2 regions of the Abyssisolibacter sp. ZYX002 genome follow, and region 1 is predicted to be linked to the other one. Evidence: riboswitches for the same ligand, from Rfam matches in the RefSeq annotation. Region 1 holds a riboswitch; the other holds the start of a gene.
What was found. Region 1 has a riboswitch for thiamine pyrophosphate ahead of thiM (hydroxyethylthiazole kinase). Riboswitches for the same ligand answer to the same signal wherever they lie in the genome.
Positions count from the first base shown of each region.

Region 2: it holds a riboswitch for thiamine pyrophosphate, as region 1 does, so the genes downstream of both, thiW (energy coupling factor transporter S component ThiW) here and thiM (hydroxyethylthiazole kinase) in region 1, are expected to answer to the same signal.

Region 1 covers NZ_JARMXH010000005.1:241,732-250,200, reverse strand. Annotated here, with positions in the region: gene P3X86_RS15610 (GNAT family N-acetyltransferase) at 62-580, opposite strand; gene P3X86_RS15605 (methyl-accepting chemotaxis protein) at 931-3,030, shown strand; TPP riboswitch at 3,080-3,187, shown strand; gene thiM (hydroxyethylthiazole kinase) at 3,266-4,090, shown strand; gene thiE (thiamine phosphate synthase) at 4,077-4,772, shown strand; gene thiD (bifunctional hydroxymethylpyrimidine kinase/phosphomethylpyrimidine kinase) at 4,735-5,514, shown strand; gene P3X86_RS15585 (GNAT family N-acetyltransferase) at 5,660-6,154, shown strand; gene P3X86_RS15580 (HAD-IA family hydrolase) at 6,176-6,808, shown strand; gene P3X86_RS15575 (amidohydrolase family protein) at 7,056-8,372, opposite strand; gene P3X86_RS15570 (TetR/AcrR family transcriptional regulator) at 8,424-8,469, opposite strand, start outside.
Region 2 covers NZ_JARMXH010000001.1:137,196-145,664, forward strand. Annotated here, with positions in the region: gene P3X86_RS00580 (dicarboxylate/amino acid:cation symporter) at 95-1,375, shown strand; gene P3X86_RS00585 (aspartate aminotransferase family protein) at 1,409-2,767, shown strand; gene P3X86_RS00590 (beta-keto acid cleavage family enzyme) at 2,822-3,637, shown strand; gene P3X86_RS00595 (GerAB/ArcD/ProY family transporter) at 3,813-4,916, shown strand; gene P3X86_RS00600 (class I SAM-dependent methyltransferase) at 5,206-5,811, shown strand; gene P3X86_RS00605 (hypothetical protein) at 6,278-6,565, shown strand; TPP riboswitch at 6,634-6,744, shown strand; gene thiW (energy coupling factor transporter S component ThiW) at 6,894-7,415, shown strand; gene thiC (phosphomethylpyrimidine synthase ThiC) at 7,455-8,469, shown strand, end outside.

The sequences.
Region 1 (8,469 bases):
TAAGCTCTGCTACTCAATTTTAACACGCCTTGAACTTTTCTACAGTTTGCTATCTTGATTACTAATATATCCAATACTCTACTAAATGCAATGTTTTACCGGAGTCAGTAGTTACATCATATTTTTTTACTAATTTACCATTATTAAGTTCAGGTATTCGTTTACTTGCAATGTTTCTTTTATCAACTGGATACTTAATGTATTCAAAAGATATATTCTCTCGTGCCCACTGAATTATTGCATTTACAGCTTCCAGTCCATAACCATTTCCATGAGCAGATTTTTTTAGCCATATACCAATTTCAGGATCTTTATCGCCTATATGGTGAAGACCAGAGCCTCCAATATGCTCGTTTGTTTCATTATCGAGGATAGCTAAATAAAGGTCGGTGTTATTATTTATTTTAGTAGTTGCATTAGAAATAAAAGCATGAACGCCTTCTATGTTCTCAGAAGGTGTTGGATACATATACTTAGTTACTTCATCAGTGAAGTTTTTATATAGAGATTCAGCATAGCTTTTATTGATAGGAACTTGTATTAATCTTTTAGATACTATTTTAACATCTTTTAGATTCATATAATCACCCCTTATTAAATTAAATACGTATTTAACTAAACATAATATCATATATTATCCAATTTGCAAATGACATATTAAACAAATTTTGTCGTAAGTAGGACTAACGAACTAATCATATGTATATTATGTATAATATTGCCTAAATTCCACCAAAAAGTTGTATAATAAAAATATCATGTGCTTGTTTATATAACTTTTGACAGTTTCGTCAGTAACGCACAATATAATGTAAAGTTAACGAAGCTAGTACTATTACATAAAATAATTGACATTACATATTACATAATAATAGCAAGATTAAGATGTGAGCATATGGTATAGATAGCATAATAAAGGGAGGAGTAACTATGAAAATCAAAGGACGTTTGATATATCTTAATTTAGCAATAATAGTAATTATATCAGGGGCAATTATGGGATACTTAACATTTAGTTCGTATACAAACATTAGAGAAAGCACTATAAAGTCTATATCACAACAAACGGATTATGTGGCTGCAGAAATGGAATCAGTACTAGATGATGCAGTGCATGATGCAAAGGCATTAGCTGATATCTTAAAAAACTTGAAAAAAAGTGGAAGTACAGATCGAAGCTTAGTTAAACAGCTACTTAAAGAGAAACTAGAGAGTAACGAAAACTATTTGTATGCATGGGCAGCTTTTGAACCTAATGCATTTGATGGTCAAGATTCATTACATATCAATGGTGAAGGCTGTGATTCACAAGGAAGATTTATTCCGTCATGGGCAAAAATTGGAGGCAAACTTACATTTAAAAAGACCAGTAAAGTAGATGAGAATGATTATTATCTAGTTCCTAAAAAAACAAAAAGAAGCTTTATAGCCAAGCCAGAGCAATATGAGTTAGGTGGAGAAGAGGTTACTGTGGTAACATTTTCAGAGCCCATTGTAATAAACGGTAGATTTGTAGGAGTAGCTGGAGTTGATATATCTTTAAAGAAATTGACAGAGATAAACTCAGAAGTTAAGTTATATGAAAACGGATTTGGAAGATTAGTAAATAACGAAGGTACTGTATTAGCACATAGAGATGAAGGAAAGGTTAACCAAATAGGCAAAGAGTTTGGATTAGAAGCGGGAAATAGTTATTTAGCTAAGATAAACAATGGAGAGAAATTCTCAAACAATGATTTATCTGATAGTATTGGACAAGATGTAAAATGTTTTTATTCACCAATTAATTTTGAAGGTAGTGACCTAAAATGGTCATACAATATAATAGTGCCTACAGACGAGATGATGGCATCAACAAGAAAGAGCATACTAATAACAACTATACTTGCAGTAGTAGCTACATTGATTATGGCAGGAGTCATGTACTACAACAGCCAATACATAGTGAAATCAATAGATGTAATGTCCGATGTTGTAAATAAACTTGCAGGATATGATTTAAGCTATGACGAAAAGCATAAAGCAAATATACTCGTAAAAAGGAAAGATGAAACAGGAGATATGACACGTGCTTTAGGAAAGATGTGTATGAATTTTACCGAATTGATAAAAAAGGTACAGGAAGTTACATCTCACTTATCAGCATCTAGTGAAGAGCTAACAGCTACTTCAGAGGAAACTTCAACTAGTTCTCAAGAGGTAGCAAGGACTATAGAAGAATTATCTAGAGGAGCTATGTCTCAAGCACAAGATACTGAGATAGGAGCAAGTAAGATAAATGAATTAGGAGATTTGATCAAACAAAATCAAGAGCTTATGGAGGAAGTAAATAAATCCTCTGAAAATGTATCAAGCTTAATAAGTGAAGGATTAGAAGTAGTAGAAGAATTGACAGAAAAGACCCACCAAAGTGGTATTGCAGCTAATGAGATTTTTGATGTTATAGAGCAGACAAATGCTAGCTCTGAAAAAATAGGAAACGCAAGTCAATTGATAGCTTCAATAGCAGAACAAACTAATTTACTTGCACTAAATGCGGCCATTGAAGCAGCAAGAGCAGGAGAAGCAGGTAAAGGATTTGCTGTTGTGGCAGAGGAAATAAGGCATCTTGCAGAACAATCAACCAATTCAACAGTTGAGATAGACACGATAGTTAATGAACTAATAGACAACTCAGCAAAAGCGGTACAAAAGATTAAGGAAGTTGGGGAGATTGTAGATAAGCAAGCTGAATGTGTTGGAAAGACAGAAAGTAAGTATAAAGATATAACTGGTGCTATAATAAAAACAGAGGAAGCTATAGGTAAAATCAATACATCAGTGGAAGAAATGAATACTAAAAAAGCAGATATACTAGAAATAGTTCAATCACTATCAGCAATAGCCGAGGAAAATGCAGCAGGAACAGAGGAAGCGTCAGCATCAACAGAAGAACAATTGGCATCTATACAACAAGTTGCTAGCTCAAGTGAAAGCTTATCGGAATTAGCACAAGGTTTACAGGAGACGATTTCTCAATTTAAATTATAAATTTTATTAGCTGGTTGACAGTAATTAATATATATGATATCTTATAGTCAACCTGAATAAGGGGAGCTTGTTTAGCAGGCTGAGAGGAAGTAATCTAACTTCGACCCATAACCTGATTTGGATAATGCCAACGTAGGGAACATTAGAGAAAAATAATGGGAGATACTAATACATTGGTATAAAGTATCTCTCATTTTTTATTGTAGTCGCAAAATAAAAGATTAGGAGGATAAATATGTACAAAGATATATTTATGAATGTAAGAGTTAAGTCACCGTTAGTTCATTGTATTACAAACTATGTTACAGTAAATGATTGTGCAAATGTTATACTAGGATGTGGAGGATCACCAATTATGGCAGATGACATATCAGAAGTAGAAGAGATTACTTCTATATGTAATTCGCTTGATATAAATATTGGTACATTAAACGTTAGAACGATTAAATCAATGATTGCAGCTGGAAAAAGATCTAATCAATTATCTCATCCTGTAGTTTTAGATCCAGTAGGAACAGGAGCATCAATTCTTAGAACTTCTACTACATTTAAATTGTTAGAAGAGATAAAATTTGATGTCATAAGGGGTAACATATCAGAGATTAAAACCATATCACAGGGCAGTGGAAATACAAAAGGCGTTGATGCTGATGTATCAGATATAGTAACAGAAGATAATATAGATGAGGTAATATCATTTAGCAAAGAACTTAGCAAAAAAACAGGAGCAATAATAGTTATAACGGGTGCGATAGATATTGTCTCTGATAGTAAAGAATCGTATATAGTCAGAAATGGACACCCAATGATGTCAAAAATAACAGGAACAGGATGTATGTTAACAGCATTGATAGCTACATATTGTGGAGCTAACAAAGATAATATTTTAAAAGCTACTGCTTTAGCAGTGGGTGTGATGGGTCTGAGCGGAGAACTTGCTCATAAAAAAGTTATAGATAATAATGGAGGAACATCCTCCTATAGAATGTTTTTAATAGATGAAATAAGCAAGATGGAATTTAAAAGTCTTGAAGGAGGACTAAAAATTGAAAGTAGATAAAAAAGCCATGAGGCTCTATGCCGTAACAGATAGAACATGGCTAAACGAGAACACACTACAAAGCCAAGTAGAACAATCGATAGTAGGAGGAGCAACTTTTATACAGCTTAGAGAAAAGAACTTAGAGTATGAGTCATTTTTAAAGCTTGCTAAAGAGGTGAAGCAGGTGACAGATAAGCATAAGATACCATTTGTAATAAATGATAATATAGAGATAGCAATAGCTTGTAAAGCTGATGGTGCACATATAGGTCAAAGTGATACATCAGTTAAAGAATCTCGTATTAAAATAGGTAAAGATAAAATACTAGGCGTGTCAGTGCAGACAGTGAAGCAAGCGTTGATAGCTCAGGAAAATGGAGCAGACTATCTTGGAGTAGGTGCTGTATTTAAGACAAATACAAAATCGGATGTAAATGATGTTGATATAGAAACATTAAGAAAAATTTGTGAAGCAGTAAATATACCAGTTGTAGCAATTGGAGGTATAAACAAAGATAATGTTTTAAAATTGAGAGAAAGTAAGGTAGATGGTATTGCTGTGATATCAGCGATATTCTCAAAGGAAAATATAGAATTAGCATCAAAAGAATTGAGGGTTTTGTCAGATGAAATGGTGAATAACTATGTTATGGAGGATGAATATGTACAAAGTGTTAACTATTGCAGGCTCAGATTGTAGTGGGGGCGCTGGAATACAGGCAGACATAAAAACAATTACAGCACACAAGATGTATGGCATGAGTGTCATAACAGCTTTAACAGCACAAAATACTACTGGAGTATATGATGTAATGGATGTAACTAGCAAGCTAGTCTCAAAGCAGCTTGATTGTATATTTACAGATATACGTCCAGATTCAGTAAAAATTGGGATGGTATCTAGTATAGATATAATCAATGCTATAGTAAAAAAAATAAGTGAATACAATGCTAAAAATATAGTAGTAGACCCGGTAATGATTTCAACAAGTGGAAGCAAGCTTTTAAGTGATGGTGCTATAAAATCATTAACTAACTCCTTACTCCCAATAGCAGATGTTATTACACCAAATATACCAGAAGCTGAATGTTTATGTGGTTTTGAAATAAAATCAAAAGAAGATATGATTAACTCGGCAGTCAAAATATCAGAAAAGGGAATAAAAAATATACTCATAAAAGGTGGGCATTCAAAAGATTCTGCAGATGATTTGTTTTATAGTGACGGTGATATAAACTGGTTTAAAGCACGAAGAATAAACAATACTAATACACATGGAACAGGATGTACGCTTTCATCAGCTATAGCTTGTAATCTTGCAAAAGGTATGTCAATATATGATAGCATAAGTAAAGCCAAAGAATATATTACAGGAGCATTAGAAGATGGGTTAGATTTAGGAAATGGCAATGGTCCGTTAAATCACTGTTTTGCACTATAAATAGTTAAATAATATTATAATATAAGGGGCTATTTCCTAATAATAGCCTCTTATACATATGCATTTTACATAGAACAAGTAGCTTATATAGTCAATAATTTAGTATAATGTAAAATAAGAAATAAAATCTTTTAGGGAGGCACATATGAATATAATAACAACAGATAGATTGATAGTGAGAGAATTTAGTCTAGAAGATACAGAAGAGGTTTATAAATTTAGTCAAGAGGAATCATTGAAAAAATGGATGCCAGATCAAGTGTATGAAGATATACAAGTAGCTAAAAAAGTATTAGAGTTTCTAATATCTAAATATACATCTAATCTTGAGAATATTGATTACCCTTATGTAATGGGAGTAGAACTAAAAGATACAAAACTCATTGGGCATGTAGGCTTGAGCAAAATTAAAGAAGGTATAGAGATAGGATATGCAATAGGTGAAGATTATCAAAGAAAAGGTTATGCAAGTGAGGTAGTAAAGGCATTTGCCAATTGGTCAAAGGAAAATCTAAACTTACCTGTACTATATGGAGTAGTAAAATCAGATAATATTGCTTCTTGTAAAACATTAGAGAAGGCAGGATTTACATACCAAAATGAGGAAGAGGTATATAACCGAAAGATATATACAATATAATCATTTTTAGGAGGAGAAGTTATGTACAATCATATAATATGGGATTTTGATGGAACACTTTTTGATACATATCCAATGCTTGTAGATTCACTACGTAGAGCTTTAATAGAAATGAAGATAAATGATGAGTGTGACAATATAATGTCTCTTATGAGGATATCTCATGGACATACTTTTGAGCATTATAAAAACAAATATAACGTAGATTTAGATATATTGAAACAGAAATATGATGGTTTTCGCAGTGAAGTAAATTTAAGTGATGTTAAGCCTTTTCCTTCTGCAGATATAATAATCAAAGATGTATTTAAAGCAGATAAGAAAAATTATATTTACACAAACAGAGGTAAATCTGTGATTGATTACTTAGAGCACCACAATCTAATAAAGTATTTTGAAGATATTGTATCAAAAGAAGATAAATTTGAAAGAAAGCCTTCGCCAGAGGCACTATTGTATTTGTTAACCAAGCACAATATTAATAAAGAAGAAGCTATAATGATAGGAGATAGAGACATAGATGTATTGGCTGGTAAAAATGCTGGGATAAAGAGCTGTTACTTTGATATTTTTTCTGATGATCAGGTGAAAGTAGCTGATTATGTAGTAAATAGCATAGATGAGTTGTATAAAGTTTTTGGGTTAGAAAAATAGGGAAACAATTTGATTATCGTTAATTTAGTCAAGCTCTCTGAGATTAATAAAAATTACAACAAATCAATTTACTAGGAAATTAAAAGATGTTACTCGTAGGTAATTTTAGGAGCTGTTTCTTTAAAGCTTCTACTTAAATTGGTAGAAAACAGCTCCTCTACTGCACCGCTTGGAACAAATATTATTCACTAGTTATCTAGATTTATTAGGGATGATATTATATAAGCTAAATGTTAATAATGCTAGTTTATCTTAAGTTTACTTTTATTTCTTCTAGAATCTTATTACATTTTGCTCTAGAATAATAGATTCCTTCTTTAATTACACCATTATGCTTATAGATTTCATTAAGATCAACAAGGGGGTTTTTATTAGTTATTATTATGTTTGCTTTTTTTCCAACTCCAATAGTCCCCACATCCTTCTCAATTTTCAAACATTTAGCAGCGTTAATTGTTGCAGTCTTGATAACTTCATAATTATCCAAGCCTGCTTCTTTTAATAGCTTCATTTCTTTATGTTCAGAAAAACCTGCAACAACATATGGAACTGCTTTATCAGTACCCATTAGTATCCCTGCCCCTTCATTCTTTAATTGCTGTATAATATAGAATAGAAATTCCATATATTCATGGTTTCCTTTAATATTATTTTTCATGATGAGCTCATTTGATTTCCGTAACAAAAACCTCATTGCTTTCTTATTCTTATTTGATATATAGGACATTTGATCTTCATTTTCAAACTCATCTTTCCTATCAATATTAGCTATTCTTTCATTTGCAATTAGAGTTGGACAGTTCCAAACATCATTGCTTGCAGCAATACTAGCTATTTCTTTTATTTCTTCTTTCTTTAAATTCAATTCTGGCATATATGGATTAAAGAACCCATATAAATGTTCAATAGAATGCATTTTTGATTTCAATGCTTGTCTAATTCCAACTGAATCAGGTACATGTCCAACTACTGGCATATCATAAAGCTTCGCAATATTAATTATATCTTTAAAATTTTGTTTAGATATCTTAGAATAAATCTTAATGAAATCATATCCTTTTGTAAATTGATTTTTTATGACTTGATTAATCTGCTTTTTATCTTTTAGAGCATGAAGGTTCATAAACTTTGGAAAAAACGGATCTTTTCCATCCAATAATGGACCTGCTGTGAAAATCGTGGGGCCTATAATTTTTCTCTCATCAATTTGCTTTTTTAATAATAAATGATTAAATACCCTTGTTCCAAACAACCATTGTCCAAAATTAAATTTACCATAACCCCACATATTCCTTATTGTAGTTATTCCATTAGCTAAATAGAGCTTCAAATCATCTTTGTTATCTCCTAGATGTGTGTGCATGTTAATAAGCCCAGGCATAATATATTTATCTTTACCATCAATTACATTTAAGTAATTACCTGTATTATCAGTCCCTTTACCAATTTCTATAATTCTTCCATCTTTAATAATAACTAATTTATTCTTAAGTATTTTATTATTAACCATTGTTAATATATTAATATTGTTAATTATAAGTTCATTGCCTTTATAATCTTTCATAGCTATATTCCTTTCATATGTTACTAGCTTTAATTATTGTGCTTAACAGTATTAGCAGTCAAATCCAGAGTAGTCAATAAAAACATTACCCCATATA
Region 2 (8,469 bases), on a different contig from region 1:
TTTATATATTTTTGTTTGTCCGGACAAGATAAAAAATGCAAAGGTTTGCAAAAGTAAAAAAGTTAGTAAGAAAAATTTGAATTGGGGGTAGAATATGAAAAAAATTAAGATAAAATTATTTCACAAGATTTTTATCGGACTGATATTAGGTGCTCTAATAGGATTTATATTTAGTACTTTAGGTGGAGAGGAAAACGCTACCATTGCAAAATGTGTACCTATATTTTCATTTATGGGAGATTTATTTTTAAGATTAATAAGAATGGTTGTTGTACCGTTGGTGTTCTTCTCTATAATTAGTGGAGTTGCTAATTTAGGAGATATCAGAAAGCTTAGAAGTATTGGAATTAAGTCAATTGTATTTTTCTTTGGAACAGCGTTTTGTGCTGTAACAATAGGGCTTGTATTAGCGCAAATAATACAACCTGGTGCAGGTATTCAATTGGGTGAAATAACAAATAGCATCGAGGTTAAAGAGTTACCTGGTATAGCAGAGACTGTATTAAACTTTTTCCCTAAAAACCCAATAGAATCTATGGCAGATGGTAAAATGCTACACATTATTTCCTTTAGTGTATTCATAGGAGCGGCGCTACTTATGATGGGACAAAGAGGGAAGGAACTTATTAAATTAGTAGATGGTGCATCAGAAGTGATGTTTAAGATAACAGATATAGTTGTAAAAGTAACTCCATACGGAGTATTTGGACTTATGGCAAAAGCTACTACTAAATTTGGACTTAAAATATTTGGACCAATATCTAAATTTATAATAACAGATTACTTAGCATCTTTTATACACATAGCAGTTGTTTATTCATTGGTTTTATTCATATTTGGAAAAGTAAATCCACTCAAGTTCTACAAGAAAGCATTCCAAACATGGTTAGTAGCTTTTAGTACATGTAGTTCTATGGCTACATTACCTGTTACAATGAGAATTGCAGATGAAGAGCTTGGTATACCAAAAGAAAATGCAAGCTTCGTATTGCCATTAGGAGCTACAGCTAATATGAATGGTACATCTATATACTTTGGTATCATAGTATTATTTGCAGCACAAATATATGGAATTGATTTAAGTTTCAAAATGCAAGCGTTATTAGTATTGCAAGCAACATTACTGTCAGTAGGATGTGCTGCAGTTCCACAAGTTGGATTGTTAATAAGTATAGCATTATTAACAGGTATGGGATTACCGTTAGATGGAATAGCACTTGTAGCAGGTATTTATAGAATAGTGGATCAAGCACATACATCAACAAATGCTTTAGGTGACTTAGTTGTTGCTACTACAGTTGCTGGTATGGAAGGAGATTTAGACAGAGATAAATTTGAAAACGGTGGAATGTTTAGAAATAATAAAATAGCCTAATAACATAAAAATATATAGAAAGGGGTAAGAAAAATGAGTTTAAACAAAGCGCCAAAAAATAATGTATTTTATAGAAATCAAAATTGGCATTACCCAATGATTGAAAGAGGAGAAGGCATCTATTTATATGATAAAGAGGGTAATAAATATATAGATGGATGTTCAGGTTCTGCTGTTGCAAACATAGGTCATGGAAATAAGGAAGTTGCGGAGTTTACCAAAGAACATATGGAGAGAATAGCATTTACCCATCTTTCAAGATGGACTGTAGACTCAATTGAAAAGTGTGCTGCTAAAGTAGCAGAGTGGGCACCAGGAGATTTAAATCATGTTTATTTTGTATCAGGCGGTTCAGAATCTACTGAAACAGCTATAAAAATGGCTAGACAATATTTTATCGAGAGAGATGGTAGTAAAACTACTAAGTGGAAAGTTATATCTAAGTGGAATTCATTCCATGGGAATACAATGGGTGCGCTTTCAATGACAGGTATTACAGGTAGAAGAAAAATATATGATCCTATGTTAATTAATTTCCCTAAGATACCACAGTTTTATCATTACAGAAATCCATGGAACTGTGAGACTTTAAAAGAAACTAGTATAAGAGCAGCTAAGTCATTAGAAGAAGAAATTTTAAGACATGGAGCAGATAATATAGCAGCATTTATAACTGAGCCTGTTGTAGGATCTGCAGCACCAGGAGTACATCCTGATAAGATATATTTTGAAATGGTTAGAGAGATATGTGATAAATATGATGTCCTGTTGATAGTAGATGAAGTTATGGCTGGTTTCGGAAGAACTGGTAAGAAATTTGCGATAGAGCATTTTGAAATAGTACCTGATATCGTAACATGCGCAAAAGGAATGAGTTGTGGTTATACTCCTATGGGAGCTACGATATGTACAGATAAGATATTCAATACTATAATGGTTGAAGGTTCAGGTCATTTTGTGCATGGGCATACTTATGCAGGAAACCCATTATCTGCAGGGATAGCGAATAAAGTTATAGAGATAATGGAAAGAGAATCATACGTAGAAAATGCTGCTAAGCAAGGTGACTACTTGATGGAGAAGATACAAGATTTATTCAAATATCCAATAGTAGGAGATATAAGAGGAAAAGGCCTGATGATTGGTATAGAATTTGTTAAGAATCAACAAACAAAAGAGCCTTTTGATACTAGCATTGGAGTAAAAAGTAAAATTTTAAATAATTGTATGGATGAAGGATTGATAGTATATCCTGGCGGTGGATCAGTTGATGGAGTTAGAGGAGACCATATACTTATAGCACCACCTGTTAACATAACAAAAGAAGAAATAGATTTATTATTTGAAAGGTTAGAAGCTGGAATAAAGAAGACTTGTGAAGAAGTAAAATAATAATTCTAGCTTGTAGCTAGATTATAGATAATGAGCAGAAAGGTTGTTTGAGTTATGGAAAAATTAATTATTACGCTAGCGCATACTGGAAATGTCCCTACAAAAGAATTAAATCCTCATTCTCCTCTGACAATAGATGAGATAGTAAATGATATAAAAGTATGTAAAAAATTAGGAGCGAGTGTAGCTCATATACATGTAAGAGATGAGGATTTAAAACCGACTAGTGATAGAAAATTATTTAAAGAAGTTTTAGATAGATTAGATAATGAAAATGTAGATATCATAAAGCAAGTATCTACTGGAGCACGTGGAGGAGAGAATACGATAGATTGGAGAGGGCAAATGCTTGATCTAAATGCTCATATGGCAAGCTTATCAACAGGATCATCTAATTTTATATCAAGTGTAAATGCTAACTCTCCACAGTTGATACAATCACTTGCTAAAAAAATGTTTGATAATAATATAAAACCAGAAATAGAAGCATTTGATGTATCTATGATACACAATGCAATCAGATTAGAAAAAAAAGGTATATTAAAAGGACCGTTGCATTTTAACTTTGTTATGAACGTTCCAGGTTCTCTTCCAGGAACACCTAGAAATCTAATGTTCATGATTGACAGTTTACCAAAAGGAGCAACATGGAATGTAAGTGGTATTGGACGCTCGCAAATACAGATGATAACAATGGCAATACTCTTGGGAGGTCATGTAAGAACAGGTCTTGAAGATGTATTAAAGATGCCTGATGGAAGCTATGCGACTAATGAGTTATTGGTTAAAAAAGTTGTAAGTATAGCAAATGAGCTTGGTAGAGAAATAGCTACCGTAGATGAAGCTAAAAAGATACTCGGGTTAGTATAATTTACTAATAGAGTATTATAAAGATATGTGATAAAAGATGATATTTACTTTGAGTAGAAATCATCTTTTTTTAATACCACAATAATCTCGCAGATATGAATAAAATTGGTAATTTGACGCAAAATATATAATATTTGACTCATTGCTGTTGATATTATACCTCGGAGGATAGTTAATGAAAAAAGAAATAATAAGTGATAAACAAGGCATACATCTTATGATTTTATTCATAATGGGAAGTACCCTAGTAATGGGAATTGGTAATAAATCAGGAAGAGATTCATGGCTATCTATTTTAATCGCAATGGCATTAGTATTTCCAATGTTGATGATTTATGCTAAGACATTATCTTTATACCCTGGAAAAGATTTATATGATATTATAGAGCATGTTTTTGGAAAAGTTATAGGTAAAATAATCTCGATTTCATACATATGGTTTTCATTATACTTAGCATCGTTAATTTTGAGGAATTTTGGAGAATTTATAAGGACAGTTTCTTTGCCTGAGACTCCTATCATAGCAACGATGATAGGTTGTGGAATATTGGCTATATGGGGTGTAAAAAGTGGTATAGAAATGTTAGGCAGATGGGCCAATCTTGTTTCAATAGTAATGATTACAATAGTAATAATGACTTTATTTTTCCTATTACCGATGTTTCATTTTAATAATTTAAAGCCTGTACTATATAATGGATTCAATCCAGTATTAGATGGTGCTTTTGATGTATTTACATTCCCACTAGCAGAGTTAGTTATTTTCACTTTGTTTTTTTCTGCTTTTGGTGTTAGAAAATCTTCCTATAAAATTTATAGTTGGGGGTTGTTACTAGGAGGTCTTGTAGTTCTTGTTGTTACAATGAGTGAAATTTTAGTTTTAGGTGAAATTGAATATAAAACTGTGACATTCCCAGCATATAGCACTATCTACAAGATTAATATTTTTCATTTCATACAACGGATAGAGATAATAGTTTCAATCAATCTTTTAGCAGGAGGATTTATTAAATGTTGCATGTGTTTGCTTGGAGCATGTAATGGTATCAAAAAAGTGTTTAATTACAGTGATTACAAGTTCTGTGTGATTCCTGTTGGATTGTTGATGGTGAATTTATCGCAGCTTATATACGATGATCTCGAAGAGATGGTGGATTGGGCGTTTTATATATGGCGATATTATGCTTCTGTATTTCAGGTTATATTGCCGCTAATTATATTTGGCGGTGCAATTATTAAGAAAAGAATTGAATCAAAGAAAGATAACAAAGTAATATGAATATTTGGTGTTGTATAAACTTATGAAAATTGTTATGATTGGCTATTTAGAGAAGAGTCAATAAATATGGCAAAGCTAAGATTTGAAGAAATTTTAGAAATACCAGTGATATATTGGGACAAGCATATTTAACCTATTAAGAAATTTTAATATTTTCTTACATATTGATATCACTTTAATAGAAAGAGGTTAATGACGAAATTTATTTAGTTATATATATAGATACGGTACAATTAATATATGTAGATACGATAAATTGAATATATATTAATTACTAGGAGGTAATGCATTGAAAGTATTTAGACAAACATCACTCTATCAATTTTTATTGTTTTGTGAAAGAAAGAATATTTCTAAAAACGTTTTAGACTGTGGAGCAGGAGGGGATTTACCTCCATTAGCATTGTTTGCTCAACATGGTTATAAAACTGCTGGGATAGAGATAGACCAGAATGAAGTAATAGAAGCGAAAAAATATGGTGATAATAACAATATTTCATTAAATATTGAGCAGGGTGATATGAGAGAGCTACCATTTGAGAATGAATCATTTGGGGCAGTTTATTCATGGAACTCAATATTCCATATGAAAAAGATAGATATAGAAAAAGCGATAAACGAAATGAAACGAGTACTAAAATCAGGTGGACTAATGTATGTTAACTTGTTATCAATAGATGACGATGAGTGCGGAGAAGGAACATGTATTGGAAATAACGAATACAAACAAGAAGAAAGAGATAAGGTAGTCATACATACTTATTATGAAGATGATGAAGGAGATAAGTACTTTGATGGCATGGAGTTAGTATATAAGCAAAAAAGAGTCATATACAGAGAGTGGAAAGGTCAAAGGTATAAAATAGCTTATATTGATTATGTGATGAAGAAATAGGGGTATAAAGGGCATATCTCATGCCCAGCCCTATTTTTGTTTTATATAATTCCTTAAATCAAATGGTTTTTTTGATCTTTATTAACACCGTATATTTATCATATCTTCAAATTCAGTTCTTTTTTCTCAGTATCAATTGTCCTTATAAATATCTTTTTTAACATAAGTATATATTTATGTTGCAATTTTTTTTACTTAGCTGTTGTTTAATATCTTGTAATTATTGTGTATATTCGTATGTATAAAGGAGTTTCAAGAATCAAGAAACATTGTTGTCTTGTTGTAACCATTTTATAACCATGTAATAGACAATGCCTTTATTTGCACCAGTAATAACCATTATCCTGTTCATGAAATATCGCCACTTATTCTTTTCCTATTTAGATATGAGTAATTTTACTATAAATAAGTCCTAAATAATTACAAAAAAAGTTTATAATACATTATAAAATTAGGAAGGTGAGTTATGAAAAAATATAAATGCCCTGTATGTAAAGAACGGACAATCGATTTTACGCAAAAAAGAAAAATGTATTACAGATATAGGTGGTCTATAAAATGTAGTAATTGTAGGAGCGAATTGACGGAATCAAATATAGTTATGGTTGCATGTGGGCTATGCGGGGCAATAGCGTATTTTATTTTAATGCTTTCGTTTATACATATTATACTTAGGATTATTCTAGTTGCTCTACTGTTTAAGTTATATAATGAAATAAGCGTAAGGATATCTCCTATAGTAGTAAAAAAATAACATACAATAAAGCTATTGATTAAGTGCTATATTTATGTTACGATATATCTGATTAAAATTTAATTTAAATTTTTGGCTAGGGGGGCTGATGTTTGTCAGCTGAGATAAAGAACTGTATTCTTTGACCCTGTTAACCTGATCTGGTTAGTACCAGCGGAGGAAAGCTTATTTATGATGTATTAAAATTAAGGCAATCCTTTTGGATTGCTTTTTATTTTGAAGTTATACTAAAAACAATGCTTAGAAATAAAAGATAATATCACTTTACTTCTATATCTAATACTTCATGTATAAGCCTAAATTTATTTCATAAGAAGGAGAGACATAGATGAAAAATAAAAAACTTATGTTAAGCGGATTATTAGCCACGATAGGTGTTATTTTAAGTCCATATTCTATACCTATTGGGATAGCTAAATGTTTTCCTTGGCAACATCTAATAAACGTGTTATCAGCAGTTTTATTAGGACCTTATTATGCTATAGGACAAGCGTTTGTAATATCAGTTTTACGTAATATTTTAGGATTAGGGACTTTGCTTGCATTTAGTGGTAGCTTGTTTGGAGCGTTATTGGCTAGCTTACTATATAAAAGATTCCCGAAAATATACATAGCTATTATAGGAGAATTAATAGGAACAGGTATCATAGGTGCTATAGCTTCATATCCAATAGCAAAGTTGCTTATGGGTAAAGAAATAGCTGTGTATGGATTAGTTATACCATTCATGGTAAGTTCCTTTGGTGGGACAGTAATAGCGTTTATAGTTTTAGAGATGTTTGGATTAAAGAGAATTATTAATAGCAGTTTTAATTTATACAGTAAGGAGAGTAATAACAATGTTAATTAGTCATTATAATCAAATCTAAAGAAAGAAAGGAAGTAGTATATGAATTATACAACACAAATGGATGCAGCTAAAAAAGGTATAGTAACAAAAGAGATGAAAATAGTAGCACAAAAAGAAAATATAAGTGAGCAGGTACTGATAGATAAAATAGCTAAAGGTACCGTAGTAATACCAGCAAATAAGAATCATGTAAATATAAATCCGGAAGGAGTGGGAGAGGGTTTAAGAACCAAAATAAACGTGAATCTAGGGATATCAAAGGACAGTTATGATATAGAGAGAGAAATAGAGAAAGTAAAAGTAGCAATTGACATGAATGTAGAATCAATAATGGATTTAAGTAATTATGGAAAAACTGCTGAATTCAGAAGAAAGTTAGTAGATATATCACCAGCGATGATAGGTACAGTACCAGTATATGATGCTTTAGGTTTTTACGAAAAAGAGTTAAAGGATATAACTGCAAAAGAATTTTTAGATGTAGTTGAAAAGCATGGAAAAGATGGAGTAGATTTTGTAACTATACATGCAGGTATAAACAAAGAAACGGCGGATACGTTTAGAAGAAATCCGAGACTTATGAATTTAGTTTCAAGAGGTGGCTCGTTGATGTTTGCATGGATGAGACTTAATAACAAAGAAAATCCATTCTATGAGTACTACGATGAATTATTAGAAATATGTGCTAGATATGATATAACGATAAGTTTAGGAGATGCTTGTAGACCAGGAGCAATAGCAGATTCAACAGATGCAAGTCAGGTTAAAGAGCTTATTGTATTAGGAGAATTGACTAAAAGAGCATGGGCTAAAAATGTTCAAGTTATGATAGAAGGGCCAGGACACATGGCAATAGATGAAATAAAAGCAAATATGTTATTAGAAAAAAGGCTTTGCCATGGAGCGCCATTTTATGTACTAGGACCTTTGGTAACAGATATTGCACCAGGCTATGATCATATAACAGGGGCTATAGGAGGCGCAATTGCAGCAGCAAGTGGAGCAGACTTCTTATGCTATGTTACACCAGCAGAGCATCTTCGTTTGCCAACTG